DNA from 3 places in the Rhodoplanes sp. P11 genome. Region 2 is predicted to be linked to each of the others. Evidence: predicted binding sites of a transcription regulator. Region 2 holds the regulator's gene; each other region holds the start of a gene.
The links. The regulator LexA, encoded in region 2, represses DNA repair genes until DNA is damaged. The targets are predictions, from matches to a motif close to TGTTCNNNNTGTGTTCNG.
Positions count from the first base shown of each region.

Region 1 (3,257 bases), on a different contig from region 2:
CGGCTACATGGCGGAGTACGAGGTGGAACGCTTCTTCCGCGACGTTCGCCTGTTCCGGTTGTACGAGGGCACCACGCAGATCCAGCAGCTCGTGATCGCCCGCGAGCTGATCAAGCGGGCGGGCTGATGCGGCCGGCGGCCGAAACGGCGGCGTTCGAAACGCGGATCACCACGCTGTTCGGTATCCGCCATCCGATCTTGGCCGGCGGTCTGCAATGGCTGGCCGATGCCGACTGGGTCGCGGCCGCCATCGATGCCGGCCTGATGGGGTTCATCACCGCCGCGAGCTTTCCCGACGATGCCGGCCTGGTTGCGGAGATCCGGCGCTGCCGCGACCTCACCAACGGCCGCCCGTTCGGTGTCAACGTATCGATGCTGCCGAAGCTGGCCGCGCACGAGCGGGTCGGCGAGATCATGAAGGTGATCGTCGACGAGGGCGTGCCCTTCGTCGAGACCTCGGGTCGCAGCCCGGCCGAATACGTGCCGATGCTGAAGGCGGCCGGCGTGCGCATCATCCACAAGGTTCCGGCGGTCCGTTACGCGCTGAGCGCCGAGCGGGCCGGTGTCGACGCCGTCGCCATCGTCGGCTTCGAGTGCGGTGGCCATCCCGGCACCGATCCGGTCGGCACCTTCGTGCAGGCCGCGATGGCGGCGAGCGCGTTGTCGATCCCGTACTGCGTCGGCGGCGGTGTCGGCACCGGCAGCCAGATCGCGGCGGCCCTCGCTATGGGGGCCGACGGCGTGGTGATCGGCACCCGCTTTCTGGTCGCCGAGGAGCTGGGCGCCCATCGCGACTTCAAGGAAGCGGTGGTGCGGGCGCGCGAGACCGACACGGTGCTGGTGATGCAGTCGGTGCGCAACACCATCCGCATCCTGCGCAACGAGACCGCGGCGGCGGTCGCCGCCATCGAGGCGCGCGGCGAAGGCAGCCTTGAGACCATCCTGCCGCTGGTGTCCGGGCGCATCGGCCGGGAGGCGTATCGCACCGGCGACACCCGGCGCGGCGCGCTCGCCATGGGGCACGCGCTCGCCTTCACCAGCGAGATCGAGCCGCTCGCCCGCATCGTCGACCGCCTGGTCGCCGAGGCCGCCGCCGCGGTCCACCGCCTCGACGGGCTGGTCCGGCTCGCCCCCTGAAAGGCTGCGGCGCCGCGGCCGCGCCGATCGGTGCGGTGGTGCCCTTCGGTTCTGGATCGCCGGCCACGCGGCTTCGTGGTGCGTGGCGATCGGGTCGGCCTTGGAGCCACAGACGGTCTCCCACGACCGGAAGCCGACGTTCGACCCTCCGTGGACGATGCCAATCTCTCCTCATGGAGAGGACGTGCTTGTCCTCGTGTCGGTGCCCCGAGAACGCTGGAACGGCACTTGCTCCCGGGGCGGTGAGCGGCTTCCCCGGCCGGCTCGCATCGATCAGGAACCAGGCGGGTCCGGCACAGGTCTGTACCTTGGATACTCGGTCGCGGGTCGTCGCACGGCGAAGCCGAGCAGCGTACTGGTGACGTCCAGGAGCGGCGGCGTGGCCGGCTGCTCGACCGCCGGCACCCGGACCGTGACGCGGTCGATGGCCGGGCCGCCCGATCCAGGACAGTCCCTCCCGACCTGGGACACCAACTTCGGACCTGGGACAGCGCCCCAGGAGTTAGAACATATTGCGAACAAGGAACAGATAGTGTACATAAGGTCCGTGGGAGGAGCGGCGCGCGCGTTGTCGCCCTCGAGAATCACGGGCATAGAGGAGGCGTTGATGGCTTCGGCCCCGCTGCGTGTCGTAGAAGGTTCCTCCATGGACAAGACCAAGGCGCTCGATGCCGCCCTCACGCAGATCGAGCGGGCGTTCGGCAAAGGCTCGATCATGCGGCTCGGCAAGTCGACCAAGCCGCTGGACGTCGAGACGGTATCGACCGGCTCGCTCGGCCTCGACATCGCGCTCGGCATCGGCGGGCTGCCGCGCGGCCGCGTGGTCGAGATCTTCGGGCCTGAATCGTCGGGCAAGACCACGCTCGCCCTGCACTGCGTCGCCGAGGCGCAGAAGAAGGGCGGCATCTGCGCCTTCGTGGATGCCGAGCACGCTCTCGATCCGGTCTACGCCAGGAAGCTCGGGGTCAATCTCGACGACCTGCTGATCTCGCAGCCCGACGCCGGCGAGCAGGCGCTGGAGATCGCCGACACGCTGGTGCGGTCCGGTGCGGTCGACGTGCTGGTGGTCGATTCGGTTGCCGCCCTGGTGCCGCGCGCCGAGCTGGAAGGCGAGATGGGCGACGCTCAGCCCGGCATGCAGGCGCGCCTGATGAGCCAGGCGCTGCGCAAGCTCACGGCCTCGATCAGCCGCTCCAACACCATGGTGATCTTCATCAACCAAATCCGCATGAAGATCGGGGTGATGTACGGATCGCCGGAAACCACCACGGGCGGCAACGCCCTCAAGTTCTACGCCTCGGTGCGGCTCGACATCCGGCGTATCGGCGCCATCAAGGAGCGCGACGAGGTCATCGGCAACCAGACCCGCGTCAAGGTGGTGAAGAACAAGCTGGCGCCGCCGTTCAAGCAGGTCGAGTTCGACATCATGTACGGCGAGGGTGTGTCCAAGATGGGCGAGATCCTCGACCTCGGCGTCAAGGCCGGCCTGGTCGAGAAGTCCGGTGCCTGGTTCTCCTACGACTCGACCCGCATCGGGCAAGGCCGCGAGAATGCCAAGACTTTTCTGCGCGCCAATCCGGACGTCGCCGCCAAGATCGAGGCTGCCATCCGGCAGAACGCCGGTCTGATCGCAGAGCAGATCCTGGCCGGCGAGCCCGAGGAGGAAGACGACGGCGGCGAGGCGTAGCGCAGAGGCGTAGCGCCACTCCCCCACGCCGGTCGCAGAGCTCCGGCGCCTGGGGTCGCACCTTCTTGGGCTCGCGCCCTTTGGGGGCTTGCCCTTGAGGGATGCGTCCTCGGGGGCGCTTCGCCTGAGGGTGCTCCGCCTGGGGGTGCTCTGCCTAGGCGCGCGCAGGTGCCGGGGAGGCGCCGGGGGCCGCTGAATCGCCGCGCGGGGAGCACGTGGCCGGCCCGAGCGGCTCTGCGGCCCGGTGAGAAGCGAAGCGGCCGATCGGAGGCGCCGTCCACTGCCGCGGCGGTTCGCCGTCGGAGGTGGCGCAAGGGCAGGGGGGGTGCCCTGCCGCGGCGGTGCACAGGCGCGGGCGACGCAGTTCGATCGGACCGAGCCTCGGTCTGTTCGATACCCGCTCTCTGGTCCATGGTGGTCTCTGGTCCATGGT
Region 1 is NZ_CAXWGY010000020.1:137,699-140,955, reverse strand. It holds gene ACFQUV_RS22265 (acyl-CoA dehydrogenase family protein) at 1-127, shown strand, start outside; gene ACFQUV_RS22260 (nitronate monooxygenase family protein) at 127-1,137, shown strand; gene recA (recombinase RecA) at 1,745-2,824, shown strand.
Region 1: recA (recombinase RecA) is a predicted target of LexA. The motif match lies at 1,641-1,658, and genes of this name have one in related genera.

Region 2 (3,257 bases):
GCGCGCATCTTCACCGGCGGCGTGCTGCCGGAGGGCGCCGACACCGTGGTGATCCAGGAGGTATCGGCCCGCGACGGCGACCGCGTGACCTTCTCGACCGCCGGGGCGCCCGGACGCCATGTCCGGCGGCGCGGCCGCGATTTCTCGGAGGGCGACGTGCTGCTGCGCCGTGGCCGGCCCCTGACGATCCGCGACCTGGCGCTCGCCGCCGCCATGAACCACGCCAGCGTGCCGGCATATCGCCGGCCGCGCGTCGCGCTCGTCGCCACCGGCGACGAGCTGGTGGCGCCCGGCGCCGATCCCGGCCCCGGCCAGATCGTCCACTCCAACGGCTTCATGCTGGCGGCGCTCGCCCGCCGCGAGGGCGCCGAGGTGCTCGATCTCGGCATCGTGCCGGACCGCCTGGACGAGACCGTCGCGGCCATCCGGCGGGCACGCGCCGCCGCCGTCGACGTGCTGGTCACCACCGGCGGCGCCTCGGTGGGCGACTACGACATGGTGCAGGACGCCCTCACGGCCGAGGGCATGGCGCTCGCCTTCTGGAAGGTCGCCATGCGGCCCGGCAAGCCGCTGATGAGCGGCCGGCTCGGCCCGGTCCATGTGCTCGGGCTGCCCGGCAACCCGGTCTCGTCCTTCGTCGGCGCCGTTCTGTTCCTGGTGCCGCTGCTCCGCCGTCTCCAGGGCCGCGACGACGTCACGCTTGCGGTCGAGCCGGCGGTCGCCGCCCGTGACCTCAAGCCGAACGACGAGCGTGCCGACCATCTGCGCGCGACGCTCTCGGTCGACCCCGAGGGCCGGCTGGTCGCCACCCCGGTCGGCGATCAGGACAGCTCCCTCCTCGCCCCGCTCGGGCTGGCCGACGCCCTCCTGGTGCGCGAGCCGCATGCCGCCGCGGTTCCGGCGGGCGGCCTGTGTCGGGTGATTCGGCTTCCGGCCTGAGCGGTCGGGTATTCTCGGCGTCGCCGCGGCGTCCCCCGCCGCCGACATGATCTGTCGCTCTGCCAATCTCTTAGGGCTAATCTTTGGTCCTAGGGATTGCTCGATTCGATCGCCCGACATTAAAGGGTTGCGGAACACATAACGAACATATAGGGTATGTTCATGATTTGTTTAGGCGGTTCGGGTGAACTGCCTGGGCGGATGTCGGGGGACCTCACATGCTGACTCGGAAGCAGTTCGAGCTGTTGCGTTTCATCCACGAGCGACTGAAGGAGAGCGGCGTTCCGCCGTCGTTCGACGAGATGAAGGACGCGCTGGATCTGCGGTCGAAGTCCGGCATCCACCGGCTGATCACGGCGCTCGAGGAGCGTGGCTTCATCCGCCGGCTGCCCAACCGGGCCCGCGCCATCGAGGTGATCAAGCTGCCCGACACGGTCGGCCACGGCGCCATGGCGGTGCGGGCACGCGGCTTCACCCCGAGCGTCATCGAAGGCAATCTCGGCCGCGTCCGTCCTCCCGCCCCCGAGGAGGACGGCACCCGTCCGGTCGCCGTGCCGGTGATGGGGCGAATCGCCGCCGGCACGCCGATCGAGGCGATCCAATCCAGGAGCGCCATTCTCAACGTGCCGCCCGAGCTGCTGGGCGCCGGCGACCACTTCGCCCTCGAGGTGCGCGGCGACTCGATGATCGAGGCCGGCATCCTGGATGGCGACATCGCGCTGATCCGCCGCTCCGACAATGCCGACACCGGCGACATCGTGGTGGCGCTGGTGGACGACGAGGAAGCCACCCTCAAGCGCTTCCGCCGCCGCGGCGCCTCGATCGCGCTGGAGCCCGCCAACACCGCCTACGAGGTGCGCATCCTTCCCCCCAGTCGGGTGCGCATCCAGGGACGGCTGGTCGGCCTGATGCGCCGGTATTGAGAGAGAGACCGGCTGGACGCCCGGACGGCGGCTACGTTGCGCGACGGCACGAATGCGGCGCGCTGTGGACTCCGGGCTCGTGCACGAACCGATCGTGGATCGTGGACCGTGGCCCGGGTCGAGCGGAGCGACATCCGGGGCGGCTGTAGCCCGGGGTCGAGCCAGGCGAGACCCCAGGGATTCGGGGACGGGCGGTGAAAATCGTATCGCTTCCCGGGACCACCGCCGAACACCGCACCGGCAGCTCCGGATGTCGCGGTGCTCCATCCGGGCTACGGCCTCGTGCGGACGACGCCGGCCTCCGGCCTCTCGCCGTCATGGCGGGGCTCGCTTTGGCCATCCATCGTTCTGCGGCAGCCCTGTAGCCCGGGGTCGAGCCACGCGAGACCCCGGGGATTCGGGGACGGGCGGTGAAAATCGTATCGCTTCCCGGGACCATCGCCGAACACTGCACCGGCAGCCCCGGATGTCGCGGTGCTCCATCCGGGCTACGGCTTCAGGCGGCCGTGCCCGCTGCGCTGAAAACCGACCGTGGCCCGGGTCGGGCGGAGCGAATCCGGGGCGGGGCGAACTCATCCAGGGCGCCGGGTCGTGCTGTGCTCGGCCCGTCGAAGCGCTGTTTGCGCCGGCGCAACGCTGACCGATAGGTCCCGCCCCGGCCGTCAGGGCGCATCGTCACGGTCCGGGTCAGCGCTCGAACGGTCCGGGTCGGGACCCGAACGGTCCGGCGCGCCGCCAGCGGACATGCCTTTCGGTGCGGCGCTCACCGGGTCGGCGGTCGGCCCATCCTCGGCCTCGAGATCGTCCGTCTCTGGCGTCGCGTCCGGAAGGCGACGCGGCGGCTGCGGCATGGGCGTGACGCCGGTCGCCCCCGCTGCCGGATCGGGCCCCCGGGCCGCGATCGCCGGCGCCGGTGACCAGGGGCGATCCGTCCCGGCCAGGCGCGTCGGCACCACGACGAAGTCCTCGCCCACCCGCCGCAGCGCCAGGGCGCCGGTCTCCCGCAGCATCGCCCGGTCGATCACCATGGCCCGGCAGCCGGGCGGCGGATCGCGCGTCGACACGATCAGGGCGGCGCGCCGGCAGTCGTCGCCGAAGGCCGCGGCGGTGCGCGGCACCGCGACGGCGCTGCCGTCCGCGAGGTGCGCCACGCAGCCGTCGGGGTCGCAGACGAAGCCGCCTCCGCGTCCACCCGACGCCTCGGCCGCCGCCGGCAGCCGGGCGTCCCCATCGGCGGCGAGCCAGTCGCGGGTGGCGAGCGCCAGCGAGCCGGTGCGCATCACCACGAGCCGCCCGTCGGCGCCGCGCACCGCCACCGTGTCGCCGCCGGGCGCGATCAGCACGTCGGGGCGCGGCGTCGCCATCGCCCACAGGGCCGCGCCGACCAGGAGCCCC
Region 2 is NZ_CAXWGY010000019.1:388,779-392,035, forward strand. It holds gene glp (gephyrin-like molybdotransferase Glp) at 1-939, shown strand, start outside; gene lexA (transcriptional repressor LexA) at 1,158-1,862, shown strand; gene ACFQUV_RS20950 (ComEC/Rec2 family competence protein) at 2,525-3,257, opposite strand, start outside.

Region 3 (3,257 bases), on a different contig from region 2:
CAAGTTCGCCAATCCGCCAGAGAAGAATCTGGAGACCTGGTTCGTCCGTGGCGGCTCCGCGGCGGCGGCGCTCTACACGTTCCTCCAGCCCGGTGTCTACGCCTACGTGAACCACAATCTGATCGAGGCCGCCGAGCTCGGCGCCACCGCTCACGTCAAGGTGGACGGCGAGTGGAGCGACGACCTGATGAAGCAGGTGACGCCGCCCGGCCCGATCGTTCCCGGCAAGGTCGGTGCGATCGAGACCGGCACCGTGGCCAAGTGAGGCGATGACGCCGCTCCGGTCCGCGGTTCGGCCGCGGACCGGAGACCCAGCGCGGGAGACGGCCGTGCGGCTCGCGACGGAGATCGGGATGGCGCTCGCCGCGGCGGTGGTGACCGCTGCCGCGACAGTGGTCGGAATGGCGTGGTTGGAGCCGGCGACAACGCCGGTGCTGCCCCACACCGTCGTCGCCGTGGCGCCCGGCGAGGTGCGCTATCGCCCCGCCGGGGACTACACGGTGGCGGCCCGGCCGGCGGCGGCGCCGTTGCGCACCGTGCGGCGCGATCGTCCCCTCGTCATCATGGCCCGTCAGGTGACGAGGGCCGAGTATGCGGCCTGCGTTTCCGCCTCCGCCTGCCCGGTGATCGCCGGCGCCGGCGCGGGCGCCACCCCGGACCGGCCGATGGTCGGTGTGAGCTTCCGGGACGCCGTCGCTTATGCAGAGTGGATGACGCGGACGACGGGGGTCGTCCACCGGCTGCCGACCGACGACGAATGGGTCTTCGCGGCGGCCGAGAAGGCCGACACCGAGGCCGGACCGCTGATCGCGGTCGACGATCCGATCCGCGCCTGGCTCGCCCGCTACGAGGCGGAGTCCTCGCGCGCCGTCGTCGATCCGGCGCCGCAGCCGGTCGGCGCCTTCGGCGCCAACAGCCGCGGTCTCGTCGACATGGCCGGCAATGTCTGGGAGTGGACCACGACCTGCTTCGAGCGGTCGATCGTCGCGCCGTCGGGCGAGACACGGACGGTGACCGCCAATTGCGGCGTTCGTGTCGTGCAGGGGCAGCACCGCAGCTACATGACCGACTTCATCCGCGACCCCAAGGCGGGCGGCTGCGCCGCCGGCCTCCCGCCCGCCAATCTCGGCATCCGGCTGGTGGTCGAGACTGGCGGCGGCGACGGCGGCTTCGGCCTCCGCCTGCTCGACCGGATGGCGCGCGGCGTGCAGGGGCTGCTGTTCGACGGGTCCTGAGCGCCATCGGCCGAAATGGTCTGCCGGGACGGTGCCGGCCGCGATTGCGGCGCCGCCGTCGCGGCCGCCTGCTGCGAGAGATCACCGCGTCCTGCGCGACCAGGCGGCGGTCGGCTCGGCGCCGACGTTCTCCTGATGTTCTTGCCGCCCTCTCGCCTCGCTGCTACCATGGCGAGCATCAGGGGGCGGAGGATGGTCCAGCGGGTCACCACGGTGGCGTTCCAGGGCATCGAGGCGCGGGCCGTCGACGTCCAGGTCCAGGTCGCGCCCGGCCTGCCGGCCTTCACGGTGGTCGGCCTCCCCGACAAGGCGGTCTCCGAGGCGCGCGAACGGGTGCGCGCCGCCCTGGTGGCGTCCGGGCTCGCCCTGCCGGCGCGGCGCATCACCGTCAATCTCGCCCCCGCCGACCTGCCGAAGGAAGGCAGCCACTACGACCTGCCGATCGCGCTGGCCCTGATGGCCGCCATCGGGGCGATCCCGACCGATGCGCTCGACGGCTGCACGGTGCTGGGCGAGCTCGGGCTCGACGGGACGATCGCCCCCGTGGCCGGCGTGCTGCCCGCCGCCATCGCGGCGAACGGCCGCGGCGAGGCGCTGATCTGCCCGGCCGCCTGCGGCCCGGAAGCCGCCTGGGCCAGCCCCGACATGACCATCGTGGCGGCCGGCTCGCTGATCCAGCTCGCCAATCACGTCCGCGGCACCCAGGTGCTGGCGCGGCCGCAGCCCTGCATTCGCCCCTCCGAGCCCGGCGCCCTCGACCTCGCCGACATCAAGGGCCAGGAGAGTGCCAAGCGGGTCCTGGAGATCGCCGCGGCCGGCGGCCACAATCTCCTGATGGTCGGCCCGCCCGGCGCCGGCAAGTCGATGCTGGCGGCGCGGCTGCCGTCGCTGCTGCCGCCGCTGTCGCCGGCCGAGCTGCTCGAGGTGTCGATGATCGCCTCGGTGGCGGGCGCGATCGAGGGCGGCGCCCTCACCGACCGGCGGCCGTTCCGCAGCCCGCACCACTCGGCCAGCATGGCGGCGCTGGTCGGCGGCGGCCTGCGCGCCCGCCCGGGCGAGATCTCGCTCGCCCATCACGGCGTGCTGTTTCTCGACGAGCTGCCGGAGTTCGAGCCGCGCGTGCTCGATGCCCTGCGCCAGCCGCTGGAGACCGGCGAGGTGGCGATCGCCCGCGCCAATCATCGCACCACCTATCCGGCCCGCTTCATGCTGGTCGCCGCGATGAATCCGTGCCGCTGCGGCCGCGCCGACGAGCCCGGCTTCGCGTGCCGCCGCGGCCCGGTGGCACGCTGCGCCGCCGAGTATCAGGCGCGGCTGTCGGGGCCGCTGCTCGACCGCATCGATCTTCATATCGACGTGCCGGCGGTGAGCGCCGCCGACCTGGTGCTGCCGCCGGCGCGGGAGGGCAGCGCCGCCGCGGCGGCCCGGGTGGCGCGCGCCCGCGCCATGCAGATGCGCCGCTACGAGGCGCTCGGCTTCCCGCATGTGCGCACCAATGCCCGCGCCCAGGGCGGGCTCCTGGAGGACGTCGCCACCCCCGACAAGGCCGGCCTGGTCCTGATCCGCGAGGCCGCCGATGCCATGCGGCTCACCGCCCGCGGCTATCACCGCGTTCTCCGGGTCGCCCGTACCCTCGCGGATCTCGACGGCAGCGACCGGGTCGGCCGCGTCCATGTCGCCGAGGCGCTGGCCTACCGGACCCGCCTCGACGAGGTGCGGCGCGCCGCCTGACCCGCCGCCCCTTCTTGGTGCGCGACGTGATCACGATCGCGCCGGCCGCCCTCGGGTGATCTCATCCCAAAGACCTAGAACGGAGTCCGATCCAACGGGGCCGGGCTTCGCTCCAGAAGTCCTGATTCGATCGCATTTTTCGACGGCGAACCGGCGTCCACTTGGCCGGAATAAGCTCGAGCACGGGGCCGCCCGCGGGCTCGTGGGGACGCCCACCGCTGTCATGCGATTAATCGATTGTTTCCGGCTTGCTGCCATTCTGGCTCCAGTACCAAAAGGCAGTCACGGGGC
Region 3 is NZ_CAXWGY010000012.1:540,619-543,875, reverse strand. It holds gene nirK (copper-containing nitrite reductase) at 1-265, shown strand, start outside; gene ACFQUV_RS11675 (SUMF1/EgtB/PvdO family nonheme iron enzyme) at 330-1,235, shown strand; gene ACFQUV_RS11670 (YifB family Mg chelatase-like AAA ATPase) at 1,428-2,966, shown strand.
Region 3: ACFQUV_RS11670 (YifB family Mg chelatase-like AAA ATPase) is a predicted target of LexA. The motif match lies at 1,361-1,378, and genes of this name have one in related genera.